Regions from separate parts of the Brachybacterium rhamnosum genome, predicted to be linked through region 1. Evidence: predicted binding sites of a transcription regulator. Region 1 holds the regulator's gene; the other holds the start of a gene.
The links. Region 1 encodes HrcA, which represses chaperone genes, less so after heat shock. Its sites were predicted from a motif close to TTNGCACTCGNNNNNNNCGAGTGCNAA; they were not measured.

Region 2: a site for HrcA is predicted at 5,878-5,904, ahead of groL (chaperonin GroEL). Genes of this name have one in related genera too.

Annotation. Positions count from the first base shown of each region.
Region 1 is NZ_BAAAIS010000003.1:406,938-414,728, forward strand. It holds gene ABD080_RS11975 (PhoH family protein) at 1-737, opposite strand, end outside; gene ABD080_RS11980 (histidine triad nucleotide-binding protein) at 734-1,108, opposite strand; gene ABD080_RS11985 (NADPH-dependent FMN reductase) at 1,183-1,728, shown strand; gene ABD080_RS11990 (16S rRNA (uracil(1498)-N(3))-methyltransferase) at 1,934-2,719, opposite strand; gene dnaJ (molecular chaperone DnaJ) at 2,764-3,906, opposite strand; gene hrcA (heat-inducible transcriptional repressor HrcA) at 3,953-4,963, opposite strand; gene ABD080_RS12005 (methylated-DNA--[protein]-cysteine S-methyltransferase) at 5,195-5,707, shown strand; gene ABD080_RS12010 (DNA-3-methyladenine glycosylase family protein) at 5,716-6,561, shown strand; gene ABD080_RS12015 (DUF3097 domain-containing protein) at 6,636-7,529, shown strand; gene ABD080_RS12020 (DUF4870 domain-containing protein) at 7,672-7,791, shown strand, end outside.
Region 2 is NZ_BAAAIS010000006.1:42,776-50,566, forward strand. It holds gene ABD080_RS16260 (GNAT family N-acetyltransferase) at 1-294, shown strand, start outside; gene ABD080_RS16265 (hypothetical protein) at 260-613, opposite strand; gene ABD080_RS16270 (hypothetical protein) at 683-874, opposite strand; gene ABD080_RS16275 (MsnO8 family LLM class oxidoreductase) at 937-1,905, opposite strand; gene ABD080_RS16280 (LLM class flavin-dependent oxidoreductase) at 2,023-3,030, shown strand; gene ABD080_RS16285 (SAM hydrolase/SAM-dependent halogenase family protein) at 3,127-3,858, shown strand; gene groL (chaperonin GroEL) at 4,071-5,708, opposite strand; gene ABD080_RS16295 (LytR C-terminal domain-containing protein) at 6,022-6,609, opposite strand; gene ABD080_RS16300 (DUF3263 domain-containing protein) at 6,681-6,968, opposite strand; gene ABD080_RS16305 (uracil-DNA glycosylase) at 7,057-7,746, shown strand.

The DNA.
Region 1 (7,791 bases):
TCGTTCAGGGTGCGACCACGCATGTACGCGAGCGGGGCGACCTCGATCGTGCCGGCGCCCATGAGCCGCGGGATCGACTCGGGATCGAGCATGTCATGCAGGGCGTCGTACAGCGGCCGCAGGTACGGGTCGATCTTCTCGTTGAGCCCACCGGGCAGGAAGCCCAGCCGCTCGCCGGCCTCGACCGCGGGGCGGGTGAGGATGATCCGCTGCACGCGCTGCGAGAGCAGCTGCTGAACCGCCATCGCCACGGCGAGGTAGGTCTTGCCCGTGCCCGCGGGACCGATGCCGAAGGTGATCGTCGAGGTGTCGATCGCCTCGATGTACTCGCGCTGGCCGAGGGTCTTGGGTCGGATGCTCTTGCCGCGCGAGGAGAGGATCGTGCGGGAGAGGACCCGCTCGAGCTGCTCGCCCTGGGCCCGCTCGTCGCCGTAGAGCGCGGCGGCGCGCTGGACGGCCTCGGCGGTGACGGCCTGGCCGGTCGCGGCGAGCTCGATGAGGCTGCGCATGATGTGCTCGCTGCGGCGCAGGGCGTCGCCGGTGCCGCGCAGGGTCACCTGGTGGCCGCGCACGTGGACGTCGGTCCCGGGGACGGCGTCCTCGAGGGCGGCGAGGGCCTGGTCGTTCTCGCCCAGCACCTGGAAGGGGCTGAGGTGGTCGGGGATCGCGAGCCGCCGCTCCTGCACCTCGGGGGTGGTGCCGGGAGGCGGGGTGAGTCCATCGGTCGAGCTGGTCACATCGCTCCTTCTGCGAACGTCCCGCCCGCGAGGACGTGCGCGTGCACGTGGAAGACGGTCTGGCCGGCGTTCTCGCCGGTGTTGAAGATCAGGCGGAAGTCGCCGTCGTCGGAGTGCTCGGCGGCGACGCGGCCGGCGACCTCGGCGACATGGGCGAGCAGGGCGGGTTCCGCGGCGAGCTCGCGGACGTCGCGGGAATGCGCGCGCGGCACGACGAGCACGTGCAGGGGCGCCTGGGGGCTCAGGTCGCGGAAGGCGATCACGGCGTCGTCCTCGTGGACGCGGTCCGCGGGGATCTCGCCGGCGACGATCCGGCAGAAGACGCAGTCCGGGTCGGCGTGCGGGGCGGCACCGGGGGTCGTGGAGCTCATGCCTCGAGTCTACGCGTGACGCAGCTCGCGCCGGATCCGGGAACAGATGAGGCCGCCGCGGAGTTCTGGTCACCATGACAAAGCTCGGAATCCTCGTCTCCAGCGCCCGCCCGAACCGCGTCTCCGACTCCGTCACCCAGTGGGTGCGCGAGTCCGTCCCGACCGACGTCGAGATCGACCTCATCGATCTCGCCGCCGAGGTGCTCCCCGCCTTCGACGAACCCCACGCCCCGAAGTCCGGTGCCCGCCCCACGACCGCCCACGGTCAGGCCTGGGCCGAGCGGATCGGCGCCCTCGACGCGATCGTGATCGTGACCCCGCAGTACAACGGCTCCTACACCGGCGCGCTCAAGAACGCCGTGGACTGGCTGTACACCGAGTGGGCCGAGCTGCCCACCGTGATCGTCGGCTACGGCTGGATGGACGCCGCCGAGGTGCTCGGCCACCTGGGCGCCCTCATGCGCCGCGTGGGTGCGGACGTCGTCGCCGAGATCGGCCTCGGCTTCGGCGAGGACCTCTCCGTGGAGGGCGAGATCACCGCCCGCGAGGAGAAGGCCGCCGCGCTCACCGCCGGCCTCGAGGCCGCGACCGCGAAGGCCCTGCAGGCCGCCGCCGTCTGACCGCGACTCCCTCATCACTCAGGACCCCGTCGGCCACGAGCCGGCGGGGTCCTGGGCGCTCCGTGGCCGGGGCGCGTGCCATGTGCTGGGAGAGGCGGGTGAAGACGACGACGCCGAGCACCAGCAGGAGCGGACGGGAGTGCGGCGAGCAGCCACGCGATGGCCCCTCCGGCCGTCGCTCTCCCGATTCCCGCCGAGTGCGGGATCAGCCCCAGCGACCCACGAGCGTGCTCAGCACCGCGAGCGCGGCGGGTCCGGCGGTCGAGGAGCGCAGCACCTCGGGTCCCAGCAGCACGGAGCGGGCGCCCGCAGAGCGGAGCCGGTCGAGCTCAGCGGGGGCGATGCCGCCCTCGGGGCCCACCACCACGACGATCTCGGGCACAGCTCCCCCGGCATGGCGGAGCTCGGCGACGAGCGACATGAGCCCCACCGACTCCTGCTCGTGCAGGACGAGCACGATCCCGCCCGAGGCGGTCGTCGCGGCGACCTGCTCGGCGAGGGCGGCGGTGGCGACGGGCTCGTCGACCTCGGGGATGCCCGGTCGCCGGCACTGCTTGACCGCCGCGCGGACGGTGCCCTGCCAGCGGGCACGGCCCTTGCGCAGCTTCTCCCCGCGCCACACGGAGACGGAGCGCTCCGCGATCCACGGCACGATGCGATCCGCGCCGAGCTCGGTCGCGGACTCGACCGCCTGCTCGTCGCGCCCGCCCGTCGCGAGCGCCTGCACGAGGGCGAGCCGCGGGAGCCGCGGGGCCGGGGCGCTCGGATCGCCGAGCAGGCGCAGCTCGAGCTGCTCCTTGGCCGCGGCGGTGACCTCGGCGAGGACCTGGCGGCCCGGGCCGTCGGTGAGGAGCACCTGCTCCCCCACGCCGATCCGGGCGACCTTCGCGGCGTGGCGACCCTCCTCGCCGTCGAGGGTGAGCGCATCACCCTCCGCGGCGCCCTCGAGGGCGTCGTCGAGGATCAGGAATCCGGGGGGCGTGGTGGGCATGTCCGCTCCAGGTGCCGGGATCGGGGGTCAGCGCGCTGCGCGGCTCAGAGGTCGCGCAGGCGCTCGCGGAGCTTCGCGAACGGGCCGTGCACGCGCGGGCTGGGGCGGTCCGCCTCGTCGCCGCGCAGCGCCGCGAACTGCTCGAGCAGGTCACGCTGCTCGTCCGTGAGCGAGGAGGGCACATCGACGTCGAGCACGACGCGGATGTCACCACGGCGCTCGCGACGCAGCGGCGTGACGCCGAGGCCCTTGAGCACGAACTCCTCGCCGGGCTGGGAGCCGGCGCGGATCTCCACCTGCTGGACGCCGTCGAAGGTCTCGAGCGGGATCGTCGCGCCGAGCGCCGCGGAGGTCATCGGGACCGCGAGGGTCGTGACGAGGTCGTCGCCCGAGCGTGCGAAGGTCTCGTGGTCGTTGACCGAGAGCTCGACGAAGAGGTCGCCGGCGGGGCCCCCGGCCTCGCCCACCTCGCCCTCGCCGCGCAGCTGGATCCGGGTGCCGGTCTCGACGCCCGAGGGGATGCGGACGGTGACCTCGCGCTGCTGGGAGATCCGGCCGTGGCCGGAGCAGGCCGTGCAGGGCGACTCGATGACGTCGCCGTGGCCCTCACAGGTGGGGCAGGGCGCCATGGTCACCATCTGGCCGAGGAGCGACTGGGCGACGCGCTGCACGTGGCCGGAGCCGTTGCAGGCGGTGCAGCGGGTGGGGCTCGTGCCCGGCTCGCTGCAGGAGCCGTCGCAGCGCTCGCAGAGCACGGCGGTGCGGTAGGAGACCTTCTGCTCGGAGCCGAAGACCACGTCGCGGAGGTCGATCGTGGCGCGGCGCAGCACGTCACCGCCCCGGCGGCGGCGCGGGATCGGGCCCTGGCCGCGACCGCGGCCGCCCATGCCCGCGGCCCCGGCGAACATGTCGAAGATGTCGCCCATGTCGAAGCCGCCCGCGCCGCCGAAGCCGCCGAAACCGGCGCCGCCCATGCCCGGGCCGCCGCCCATGTCGTACTGGCGGCGCTTGTCCTCGTGGGAGAGCGTCTCGTAGGCCTGGGAGACCTTCTTGAACTTCTCGGCGGCCTCCGGGTCCGGGTTGACGTCCGGGTGGAGGGAGCGGGCGAGCTTCCGGTACGCCTTCTTGATCTCCTCGGTGGTGGCGTCCTTCGAGACGCCGAGGAGCTCGTAGTAGTCGTCGTTCACCTGGTGGGTCCTTGCGTGGTCGGGAGGGGTGCGTTCAGGAGGAGGGTCATGCGAGGAAGCGGGAGACGTAGCGGGCGATCGCCTGCACGGTTGAGATCCCGGTGACGTAGTCCATGCGGGAGGGGCCCAGGATCGCGACGTGCGATCCCGCCCCGTAGCCGGCGCCCACGACCGCGGCCTGGTTCAGCGCCTGGTCGCGCAGCTCGGAACCGATGCGCACCTCGACCGCGCCCGGGGAGGCGTGCATCTCGGTGAACAGCCGCAGCAGCACGAGCTGCTCCTCGAGCACGTCGAGCAGCGGCTCGACGTCCCGGGAGAAGTCCTCGGCGGAGCGCGCCAGGTTGGCGGTGCCGGCCATCATGATCCGGCCCTCGGCGCGGCTCGCCGCGAGCGCGACCAGCGCCTCGGAGACCTCCACGACCGCCGGACGGTCGATCGGCGGCACGGTCTCGAGCAGCTCCCCGAGCGGGGCGGCGAGATCGGTGACCTCACGGCCCGCGACCGCCCGGTTCAGCGCATCGCGCATGCCCGCGTAGTGCTCCGCGGAGCGCCCCGGGGTGACGGGGATCGTGCGCTGGTCCACGCGGCCGGACTCGGTGATGAGCACGACCAGCAGCAGGGACTCGGCGACCTTCACGAGCTCCACGTGGCGGATGCGGGCCTGCCGGCGGGCCGGGTACTGGACCATGGCGACCTGCTGGGTGAGCTGGGCGAGCAGCCGCACCGTGCGGGCGAGCAGCTCCTCGACGTCGCCGGAGTCCTCGAGCAGCGCACGGATCGCGCGGCGCTCGGGGGTGGAGAGCGGCTTGATCGCCGCGACGTGGTCGACGAAGGCGCGGTAGCCCTTGTCGGTGGGGACGCGGCCGGCGGAGGTGTGGGGCTGCGTGATGAGCCCCTCCTCCTCGAGGGCGGACATGTCGTTGCGCACGGTCGCGGCGGAGACGCCGAGCTCGTGCCGTTCGAGCAGGGACTTCGAGCCGACGGGCTCGCGGGTCGCGACGTAGTCCTCGACGATCGCGCCGAGGATCTGCAGCTTGCGGGGATCCGTCCCTCTCACCTCCCTGGTCCGTGTGCGGTGGTGCCGTGCGGCGGCCGTGCTGCGGGGCGCCGGCGGGACGCTGGCACCCGGGGCCGCCGAGTGCCAATCTTACGCGTCCCCGGGACCCCTCCCCGGGAGGCGTTCGCCACGGGCGTGCACCACGGCGGGCGACCGCCTCACGTGCCCGCCTCACACGACGGCGCCGGCAGGCGACTACCGTGCATGACGACGGAGATCCAGGAGGTCCCGATGACCGCACGCCATGCCGTCCTGCCGAGCACCCTCGGCCCGCTCACGACCCTCGCCGAGGGTGACGCGCTCGTGGGCCTCTACTTCCCGGGCCACACCTACCCCTTCGCCCCCGGCAGTGAGGGCCCCGAGGTCGCCGCGGGCGAGGATCCCGTGCTCTCCGCGGTCGCGATCCAGATCGGCGAGTACCTCGACGGGGAGCGCACGGACTTCGACGTGCCCGTGCGCACCGCCGGCGGCGAGTTCTCCGAACGGGTCTGGGCCCGGCTGCGCGAGATCCCCTACGGGACGACCATCACCTACGGCGAGATCGCCCGCGAGCTGGGCGGGCCGGGCCTCGCCCAGCGCGTCGGCCAGGCCGTCGGCCACAACCCGATCAGCATCATCGTCCCCTGCCACCGCGTCGTGGGGGCCGACGGCTCCCTCACCGGCTACGCGGGTGGTCTCGAGCGCAAGCGGGCCCTGCTCGCCCTCGAGGAGCCCTCCGCGGAGGACGGGGCGCGGCTGTTCTGAGCACCGAGATCCTCGTCCCCTGCCGCGGGCCCCTCGACGCCGTCGCGGCGTGGGGCTCCCTCGCGGCGCACACGATCACGGGCCTGGACCATCTCGATCCGGAGGCCGGAGCCCTGACCCGCCTCCTCACCGGCCCAGCCGGCCCGGTGCCCGTCACGCTCACCCCGCGGCCGGACGGCATCACCTTGCGCACCCCCGCCGCGGACCCGGCCGTGCTCGAGGACCTGCAGGCCCAGGTGCGCCGCTGGTTCGACCTCGACGCGGACCTCGCGCCGATCGACGCGCACCTCTCCCGCTCCCCCGTGCTCGCCGCGCAGGTCGCCGCGCGGCCCGGGCTGCGCATCACCCGGTACCCGGATCCGTTCGAGGCGGTGGTCCTCATCGTCCTCGGTCAGCAGGTCTCCCTCGCGGCCGGCCGCCTGTTCGGCTCCCGGCTGCTCGCGGCGCACGGCGAGGGGACGGCGGCGACGCCCGTCGGCCCGCTGCGCCGGTTCCCTCGCCCCGGAGCGCTCGCCCGGGTCGATCCCGATCGGCTGCGCGACGAGCTCGGGCTCACGCGGTCCCGCACCCGCACGGTGCTCGGGACAGCCGCGCTGTTCGCGGATCTCCCGGACCGGGCGCCGACCTCGGAGGAGCTCGCCGCGGTGCCCGGTATCGGACCCTGGACCCTCGCCTGCGCGGCGATCCGCGCGGGCAGCGATCCGGACGCCTTCCCCGCCTCCGACGCCGTCCTGAAGCGGGCGATGGTCGCCGCCGGTGCGGGTGAGGACCCCGCGGTGGTGGAGAGCTGGCGGCCGTGGCGCAGCTATGCGGCGGTGCGGCTGTGGGCCGGGTCCGGAGCGCATCCAGCCTGAGACGGCCGCCGTCCTGGCCGCCGTTCCGGCTGCCCCAGCGTGGTGCCCCGGAACGGCGCCGATGCCGGTGTACGGTGCCGGGCGTGCCTGCCCCGACCTCGCGATTCCCCGACCGCTACAGCCGAGACGTGCTCGCCTCCGGCCCGCCGTCCCACCACCGCAGCCGTCCCGCCTCCCGGGAGGTGCCGGCCCAGCGCGGCCTCGTCGTCGAGGAGGCCTCGACCGGCTTCACCGGCGCGATCCTGCGGGTCGAGAAGATCGCCGGGGAGACGGTCGTCGAGCTCGAGGACGGCCGCGGCAGGGTCCGCTCCTTCCCGCTGGGCCCCGGCTACATGATCGACGGCAAGCCCGTCGTCCTCACCCGGGCCGTCGCGATGCAGGCCCCCGCGGGTCCCAAGCGCTCCGCGAGCGGCTCCGTCTACGTCGAGGGCGCCCGCGCCCGCACCGCCCGGGCGTCCCGCATCTGGGTCGAGGGCAAGCACGACGCCGAGCTCGTCCAGAAGGTCTGGGGCCACGACCTGCGCATCGAGGGCGTCGTCGTCGAGCTGCTCGACGGCGCGGACAACCTCGTGGAGCGCATCCGCGAGTTCGGCCCCTCCCCGACCCGCCGCATCGGCGTGCTCGTCGACCACCTCGTGACGGGCTCCAAGGAGACCCGGATCGCGCAGGAGGCGCTCACGCAGCCCGGGGCCCGCGGCAACGTCCTCGTGCTCGGGCATCCGTACATCGACGTGTGGCAGGCCGTGAAGCCGGCCCGCGTGGGCATCCCCGCCTGGCCGCACGTGCCGCGCGGCACCGACATCAAGGTCGGCACGCTCGCCGCGCTCGGCTGGCCCCACGAGGACCAGGCGGACATCGCCCGCGGCTGGCAGCGCATCCTCGCCACCGTCCGCTCGTACGCGGACGTCGAGCCGACGCTCTCGGGCCGCATCGAGGAGCTCATCGACTTCGTGACCGTCGACGCCTGACCCCCGGCGGTCCCCCGCGCCTGGGGGATGTCCCCCGGGCGCCACGGCGGCTCGCCACGGTGACGCGTGCGCCCGCGCTCCGTAGGCTGGACCCTGTCCACGAGATCGCCGGTCCCGCCGGCGCCGTTCCCGAGGAGGGGCCATGAGCCAGAACGAGTACCCGCACGATCCCTTCGGCGGTCGTCCCGCGACCGATCCTTACCAGAGCGCCCCGCAGAGCTCGGGAGCCGAGAAGGCCGCGTCGGAGCCGGCGCCCGGCACC
Region 2 (7,791 bases), on a different contig from region 1:
GGCGAGGTCGCCGCGACGGGCACCCTGCGCCGGCTCCCGGACCGCTGGGAGGTCAAGCGCCTGTTCATCGACGCCGGGCACCGCCGTCTGGGCCTCGCGAGCGCCGTCCTCGAGCAGCTCGAGGAGGGCGCCCGCGAGCAGGGCGCCGCGGAGCTGTTCCTGCAGACCGGGAACCGCCAGCCCGAGGCGATCGCGCTCTACGAGCGGCAGGGCTGGGAGCGCGTCCCCGTGTTCGCTCCCTACGATCCGGCCGACGGGATCAGCGTCTGCTTCCGGAAGCCGCTCCCCGCCTGAGGACCGCCTCGAGGGGGGCAGGATCTGCGGCATAGACCGGCTCGATCTCGGCGCGCGGGCGCCCGTACAGGGTGTAGGCGTCCAGGGCCGTGCGCGCTCCGAGCGGCCCGGCGAGCACGGCCTGCGCCTCGGCGGCGCGGGAGTCGTGCTCGGTCGCGGTGCGATGGTGCGCGGCGAAGGGCTCCCGCGCGGTGACGGCCACGTCGAGGTCGCTCCACCCGTCGAGCAGCTCCGGCGCGGTCACCGAGCCGTAGGGGACGACGTCACCGGGGACGCGCTCGGCGAGGCGTGCGAGCAGGTCCGGCTGCCAGGAGGTCATGCGCCGAGGCTATGCCCCCTCACCGCTCCCCTGCCCTGGGGGGGGTCGGACTCCGGCCGGTCGCGCGGGTCAGAGTCCTCGTTCGCGTGGAAGTTCGCTCCTGCGCGCGGGAATCTCCAGGTGCAGGTCCTCGGTGTCCCGTGACCAGAGCCGGTCTCCCAGGACCTCACCGGGCGCCCGCTCGGCACGGTGCTTGGCGGCCTCGGGATCGTGGAAGGGATCGTCATTGGTGATGCGTGTCGGCACCTGCACCTCCTCCATCGGCTGATCCCGAGCACCATAGCCACGCCGGGTACGGTCCGTCGACGGGTGCGGCCCGGCGCTCAGCCCAGCAGCTCCGCGACCGCGGCGTCGGAGGCGGCGAGCGCGCCCCGGTCGAAGGTCGATCCGGAGGCGAGGACCTCGTCGGCCCCGGTCGCCTCGACCAGGCGCTCGACCCGCGGGCGCAGGGTCGCGGCGGATCCCGCCCAGGCGGTCGCGAGGCCCTGCTCGACCCGGGAGGCCTCGCGAGCGGTGAGGTCGCGGGCGCGGATCGTCGCCGGGTCCTCGAGCGGCGGGAACTCGCCGGTCACGCGGGAGGCGACCATCGCCCAGATCTCCGGGAGGGCGAGCTCGCGGGCCTCGGCGTCGGTGCTCGCGACGAGCAGGTCCATCGAGAGCATGACGTGCGGCGTGCTGCCCCGGTGGGGGCGGAAGCCGCGGCGGTAGGCGCCGACCTGCGCGCCGAGGTCCTCGCTGTGGAGGATCGGCCCGCCGATGACGACGCCGAGGCCCAGCTGCGCCGCCGTGGTGAGGCCCGCTCCGGTCGCGAGCAGGTGCAGCGGCGGCGGCGTCGCGGCGGCCGGGCGGGCGGTGATCGGGCCGTCCCCGGCGAGGAGGTCCCGCACCTGCTCGACCTCGCGGGCGAACTCCTCGGGGCTCGCGGCGTCACGGCCCAGGGCATCCCGCACCGGGGCGGTGAAGCCGAGCGAGCGCCCCAGCCCCAGGTCCACGCGGCCCGGCGTGAGCGCCTCGAGCAGCAGGAACTGCTCGGCGACCACGAGCGGCCGGTGGTTGGGGAGCATGACGCCGCCGGAGCCCAGGCGGATCCTCGAGGTGCGCTGGCCGATCGCGGCGAGCAGCACCGCCGGGGCGGGGCTCGCGATGCCCGGCACGGCATGGTGCTCGGCGACCCAGAAGCGGCGGTAGCCGAGCGCCTCCGCGGCCACGGCCCGCTCGATGCTGTGCCCGGGCGCCGCCTGCTCGGGCAGGTCGGAGCGCGTACGGGTGCGATCGAGGAGGGACAGTTCCACGGCATCCGCAACGCCGCGACCCCCGCGTCTCTTCCCGCTCCGGGGCCTCCGGGCGGGTGATCCATCCCCCTCCTCCAAGCTCCGCCACGGCGCCCGGGACGTGGCTAGGCTCGCGCCATGAGCACGCCCCACGTCCCCCTGTCGATCCTCGATCTGGTCCCCCTCAGCGAGGGGCAGGACGCCCGCGAGGGGATCGCCGTCTCGATGCGCGCCGCGCAGGCCGCAGACCGCTCCGGCTACTCCCGCTACTGGTACGCCGAGCACCACAACACGGAGTCCCTCGCCTCGAGCGCCACGAGCCTGCTGATCGACCGCGCCGCCTCCCTCACCGAGCGGATCCGGGTGGGCTCCGGCGGGATCATGCTCCCCAACCACTCCCCGCTCGCCGTCATCGAGCAGTTCGGCACGCTCGTCCAGTTCCACGGCGACCGGATCGACCTGGGCCTGGGCCGCGCGCCCGGCACCGACCAGTACACGGCGCAGCTGCTGGCCCGCACCTCCGCGGAGCCCGGCGCCTTCGTCGCCGCCGTCGAGCAGATGCGCGACTGGTCCCAGGCCGAGCCGAGCGGCCGCCTGCCGATCCGCGCCGGCGTCGCCGAGGGCACCGACGTGCCCATGTGGATCCTCGGCTCCACGACCAACGGCGCCCGGCTCGCCGCACAGCTGGGGATGCCCTTCTCCGTCGCCTCGCACTTCGCGCCCTTCCAGTACCTCGACGCGCTGCGCGTGTACCGCGAGAGCTTCAGCGCCACCCAGAGCGAGGCCGCGCAGATCGACGCGCCGCGCACGATGGTCGGCGTCAACGTCGTCATCGCGCCGACGGACGCGGAGGCGCAGCACCTGTTCACCACGAACGTGCAGCAGTTCCTCGGCATCGTCACCGGGCAGCGGATGAAGACGCAGCCGCCGCGGGACCTCGAGGGCGCCTACCCCGACCACCTCATGCAGCAGGTCGAGCAGACCCTCTCGATCCGCGCCGTCGGCTCCCCGTCGAGCGTCGTCTCCCAGCTCGAGGCGATCGTCGACGCCACCGAGGCGGACGAGCTCATCGTCACCGCGAACTATTTCGACCCCGAGCACCGGATCCGCGGCATCGAGCTGCTCGCCGAGGCCTGGGGGCTCTGAGCCCGCACCCTCTCGGCACCTGCCGTCCGTGACGGCGGATGACGCCGGATGACGGCGCCCCGGTCCCGGCCGGGGCGCCGCGCGCATAAGCGCTCCATGAGCGCACTCGTCCTGCAGTCCGACTTCGGGCTCGACGACGGCGCGGTGAGCGCCATGTACGGCGTCGCCGTGGGCGTCGATCCGGGCCTGAGGATCCACGACGTCACCCACAACATCCCGCCGTACGACATCTGGGAGGGCTCCTACCGCCTCGCCCAGGTGCTCTCCTACTGGCCCGAGGGGACGGTGTTCGTCTCCGTCGTGGACCCGGGCGTCGGCTCCGACCGCCTCTCCGCCGTCGCCCGCACGGCGACCGGCCACCTCGTGGTCACCCCGGACAACGGCACCCTCACCCATCTCGACGCGATCGTCGGGATCACGGAGCTGCGGGAGATCGACGAGACCCGCCACCGTCGGCCCGGATCCGAGGAGTCCTACACCTTCCACGGGCGGGACATCTACGCCTTCACCGGCGCCCGGCTCGCCGCCGGGATCGCCGCCTTCGAGGACGTGGGCCCCGCCCTGGACCCCGCGGCCCTCGTGCGGCTGCCGATCACGGAGCCGGAGCTCGCGGACGGCCGCGTCACCGGCACGATCGACACGCTCGACGTGCGCTACGGGTCCCTGTGGACCTCGATCCCCCGCACCCTGTTCGCGCAGCTCGGCGTCGGCCCCGGCGACCGGGTCACCGTGCGCGTGCGCCACCACGACACCGTGGTCCACGCCGCGGGCGTCCGAGTCCCAGGTGCAGCGTCGGCACTGCGGGCTCCACTCCCCCCGTGCGCATGACGTCGCTGACCGCGGCGTACACCTCCGCCGGCGGGACGGGGACGACGAGGGGCTCCTGGATCTCGTCGGTCATCGGGCCATTCTGCCTGCGACCGGACCGCGCTCCTGCCCGGCACCGGCCCAGCGACGACAGCGGGCCCCGACCCTCCGGAGAGGATCGGGGCCCGCTGTGCGCTCGGGTCGAGCGGCAGGTGATCAGCCGTGGGGCTGGATCACATCATGCCGCCCATGCCCCCCATGCCGCCCATCTCGTCGCCACCGGCGGGAGCCTTGACGGGCTCCGGCTTGTCGGCCACGACGGCCTCGGTGGTGAGGAACAGGCCCGCGATGGACGCCGCGTTCTGCAGCGCGGAGCGGGTGACCTTGACGGGGTCGATGATGCCGGCGACGAGGAGGTCCTCGTACTCGCCGGTCGCGGCGTTGAGGCCCTGGCCCACGGGGAGGCTCTTGACCTTCTCCGCGACGACGCCGCCCTCGAGCCCGCCGTTGACGGCGATCTGCTTGAGCGGGGCCTCGATCGCGATCTTCACGATCTTGGCGCCGGTCGCCTCGTCACCGGTGAGGGTGAGCTTGTCGAAGGTGTCCTTGCCGGCCTGCAGCAGGGCCACGCCGCCACCGGCGACGACGCCCTCCTCGACGGCCGCCTTCGCGTTGCGCACGGCGTCCTCGATGCGGTGCTTGCGCTCCTTGAGCTCGACCTCGGTCGCGGCACCGGCCTTGATGACGGCCACGCCGCCGGCCAGCTTCGCGAGGCGCTCCTGGAGCTTCTCACGGTCGTAGTCCGAATCGGAGTTCTCGATCTCGGTGCGGATCTGCTTCACACGGCCGGCGATGCGGTCGGCGTCGCCGGAGCCCTCGACGATGGTGGTCTCGTCCTTGGTGACGACGATCTTGCGGGCCTGGCCGAGCAGCTCGAGGCCGGCGGTCTCGAGGCTGAGGCCCACCTCCTCGGAGATGACCTGGCCGCCGGTGAGGATCGCCATGTCCTCGAGCATCGCCTTGCGGCGGTCGCCGAAGCCGGGGGCCTTGACGGCCACGGACTTGAAGGAGCCCTTGAGCTTGTTGACGACGAGCACGGCGAGAGCCTCGGCCTCGACGTCCTCGGCGATGATCGCGAGGGGCTTGCCGGACTGGATGACCTTCTCCAGCAGCGGGAGGAGGTCCTTGACGGCGGAGACCTTGGAGGAGAGCAGGAGGATGTAGGGATCCTCGAGCACGGCCTCCTGGCGGTCGGCGTCGGTGACGAAGTAGGCGGAGATGTAGCCCTTGTCGAAGCGCATGCCCTCGGTGAGCTCCAGCTCGAGGCCCATGGTGTTGGACTCCTCGACCGTGATCACGCCCTCCTTGCCGACCTTGTCGAGCGCCTCGGCGATGAGCTCGCCGATCGCCGGGTCGGCCGCGGAGATGGCGGCGGTGTTCGCGATCTGGTCCTTGGTCTCGATCTCCTTCGCCTGCGCGAGCAGGGTCTCGGAGACGGCGGCCACGGCCTTGTCGATGCCGCGCTTGAGCGCGATCGGGTTGGCGCCGGCGGCGACGTTGCGCAGGCCCTCCTTGACCAGGGCCTGGGCGAGGACGGTGGCGGTGGTGGTGCCGTCGCCCGCGACGTCGTCCGTCTTCTTGGCGACCTCCTTGACGAGCTCCGCACCGATCTTCTCGTACGGGTCGTCGAGCTCGATCTCCTTGGCGATGGAGACGCCGTCGTTGGTGATCGTGGGGGCGCCCCAGGACTTCTCGAGGACGACGTTGCGACCCTTGGGGCCGAGGGTGACCTTGACGGCGTCAGCGAGCTGGTTCATCCCGCGCTCGAGGCCGCGACGGGCCTCCTCGTCGTAAGCGATGAGCTTGGCCATGGTGGAATCTCTCCCGTGTCTGTGATGTCCACCCGATCCAGTGCCCGCGACGGACGGCATCCGACACCGTGTTCCTGTCCCACGGCGGCGGATCCCTCACGGGATCGGAATGTTCAGGGCCCGGCACGCGGAGAGCTGTCACTCCCGTGCACCGAGTGCCAGATCATCATAAGCACTCTCCCCCTGAGAGTGCTAACCCCGTTCGCCTCGAGCACATCGCGGCTCCCGGTCTGATGCAGAACGGGCCGCCCTGCGCCCCGGACGTGCAGTCCGGTCGGCGTGGGCGGCCCGTCCTCGGGGCTCTGCCGGGCGCTCAGCCCTCGCCGTCGCCCGAGCCGAAGTCGTCGGCCGGCTCCTCGATCGCCACGAAGGTGATGCTCGCGTCGTACTCGTCGCTCTGGCGGGCCTCGCCGGCGCCCACCGAGTCCGCGAGGGCCTGGGCGCTCGCGGCGTCCGCCTCGTCGCGGTAGAAGACCACGGCCTCCTGCTGGCGGTTGTCCGCGGTGCCGACGTCGACCTTCTCCCAGCCGTCGTCCTCGAGGGCGCTCTGCCAGGTCCCGGCCAGGCCGTTGATGCCGCCGGCGTTGACGACGAGGACGGGGGTGGACTTGTCGGCCTCCGCGGCCGGGGCCTCCGAGGCGCCGCCGCCGTCGCTCTGCGCGGCCTCCGAGGAGGCGGCCGGGGTCGTGGGATCCGCGGAGCGCTCGTCCCCGCCGCGACCGAGGTTCCCGATCACGAACAGCAGCACCACCAGGGTCACGAACGCGGCCGCGATGATGACGATGTAGACCAGGTTCTGGCGCCAGAACGGCTCCTCGGCGCGGTGGGCGCCGTGGAACGAGGAGGCGTCCGCCTCGTCGTCGAACCGGTCGGGCGGGTAGGGGTACTGGGAATCTGCCACGGGCCCATTGAACCAGCTCGGCCGGGGAGGTCGCGGGAGCACACGCTCCGCGTCCCGACGGATGCGGCGGCTCAGGCCACCTGGCCCGGATCCTGCGAAGCGGCGGAAGACGGGTCCGCGGAGACGCGCCGACCGCGCAGCCGGTGCACGAGCGCGGGTGCCGTGCGGAGCGCGTCCGGGGAGTCCAGCAGCGCGTTCAGACGCACGTAGTAGGCGATGCGGGAGATGCCGATCTCCTCGCGGATCGCCCGCTCCTTCGCCCCCACGTAGCGGAAGGTGCGCGATTCGAGCTCGAGGATCCGGCGGTCGCTCTCGGAGAGGGCGGACGCGGACGGATCGGAGGGGAGCTCGGCGGGCATGGATCGACCCTACGGCGGCGCGCGGGGCGGGCGTCGGCGGCGCGCCGCCCGCCGCGCGGGGACCTGTCGCCCCTGCCACACTGGAACCATGCCGAGCACTCCCCGACCCCTCTCGCAGACCCTCGCCGAGGACTGGGCCCGCGCCCTCGCCCCCGTGGAGGAGCGCATCCACGGGATCGGCGGCTTCCTCCGCGAGGAGGTCGCCGCGGGACACGGCTACCTGCCCGCCGGCGAGGACGTGCTGCGCGCCTTCACCACCCCGCTCGCGGACGTGCGCGTGCTGATCGTCGGCCAGGACCCCTACCCCACCCCGGGCCACCCGATCGGCCTCTCCTTCGCGGTCGAGCGGCATGTGCGCCCGCTCCCCCGCTCGCTCGTGAACATCTACAAGGAGCTCGAGGCCGATCTCGGGATCCCGCCCGCCTCCCACGGGGACCTCACCGCCTGGCAGGAGCAGGGCGTGATGCTGCTGAACCGGGTGCTCACCGTGCGGCCCGGGGCACCGGCCTCGCACCGCCGCCGCGGCTGGGAGGAGGTCACCGAGCTCGCGATCCGCTCTCTCGTGGAGCGCGGCGGTCCGCTCGTCGCCGTGCTCTGGGGCCGCGACGCGCAATCCCTCGTGCCGATGCTGGGGGACGTGCCGCACGTGGCCTCGCCGCACCCGAGCCCGCTCTCCGCCTCCCGCGGGTTCTTCGGCTCCCGGCCGTTCTCGCAGGTGAACGCCCTGCTCGAGCAGCAGGGCGCCGCACCGGTGGATTGGCGGGTCGAGCGGGGCTGAGGCCCGCCCGCGGCGCTGCCCGCCGGCTGTCCACAACGCGCGCGG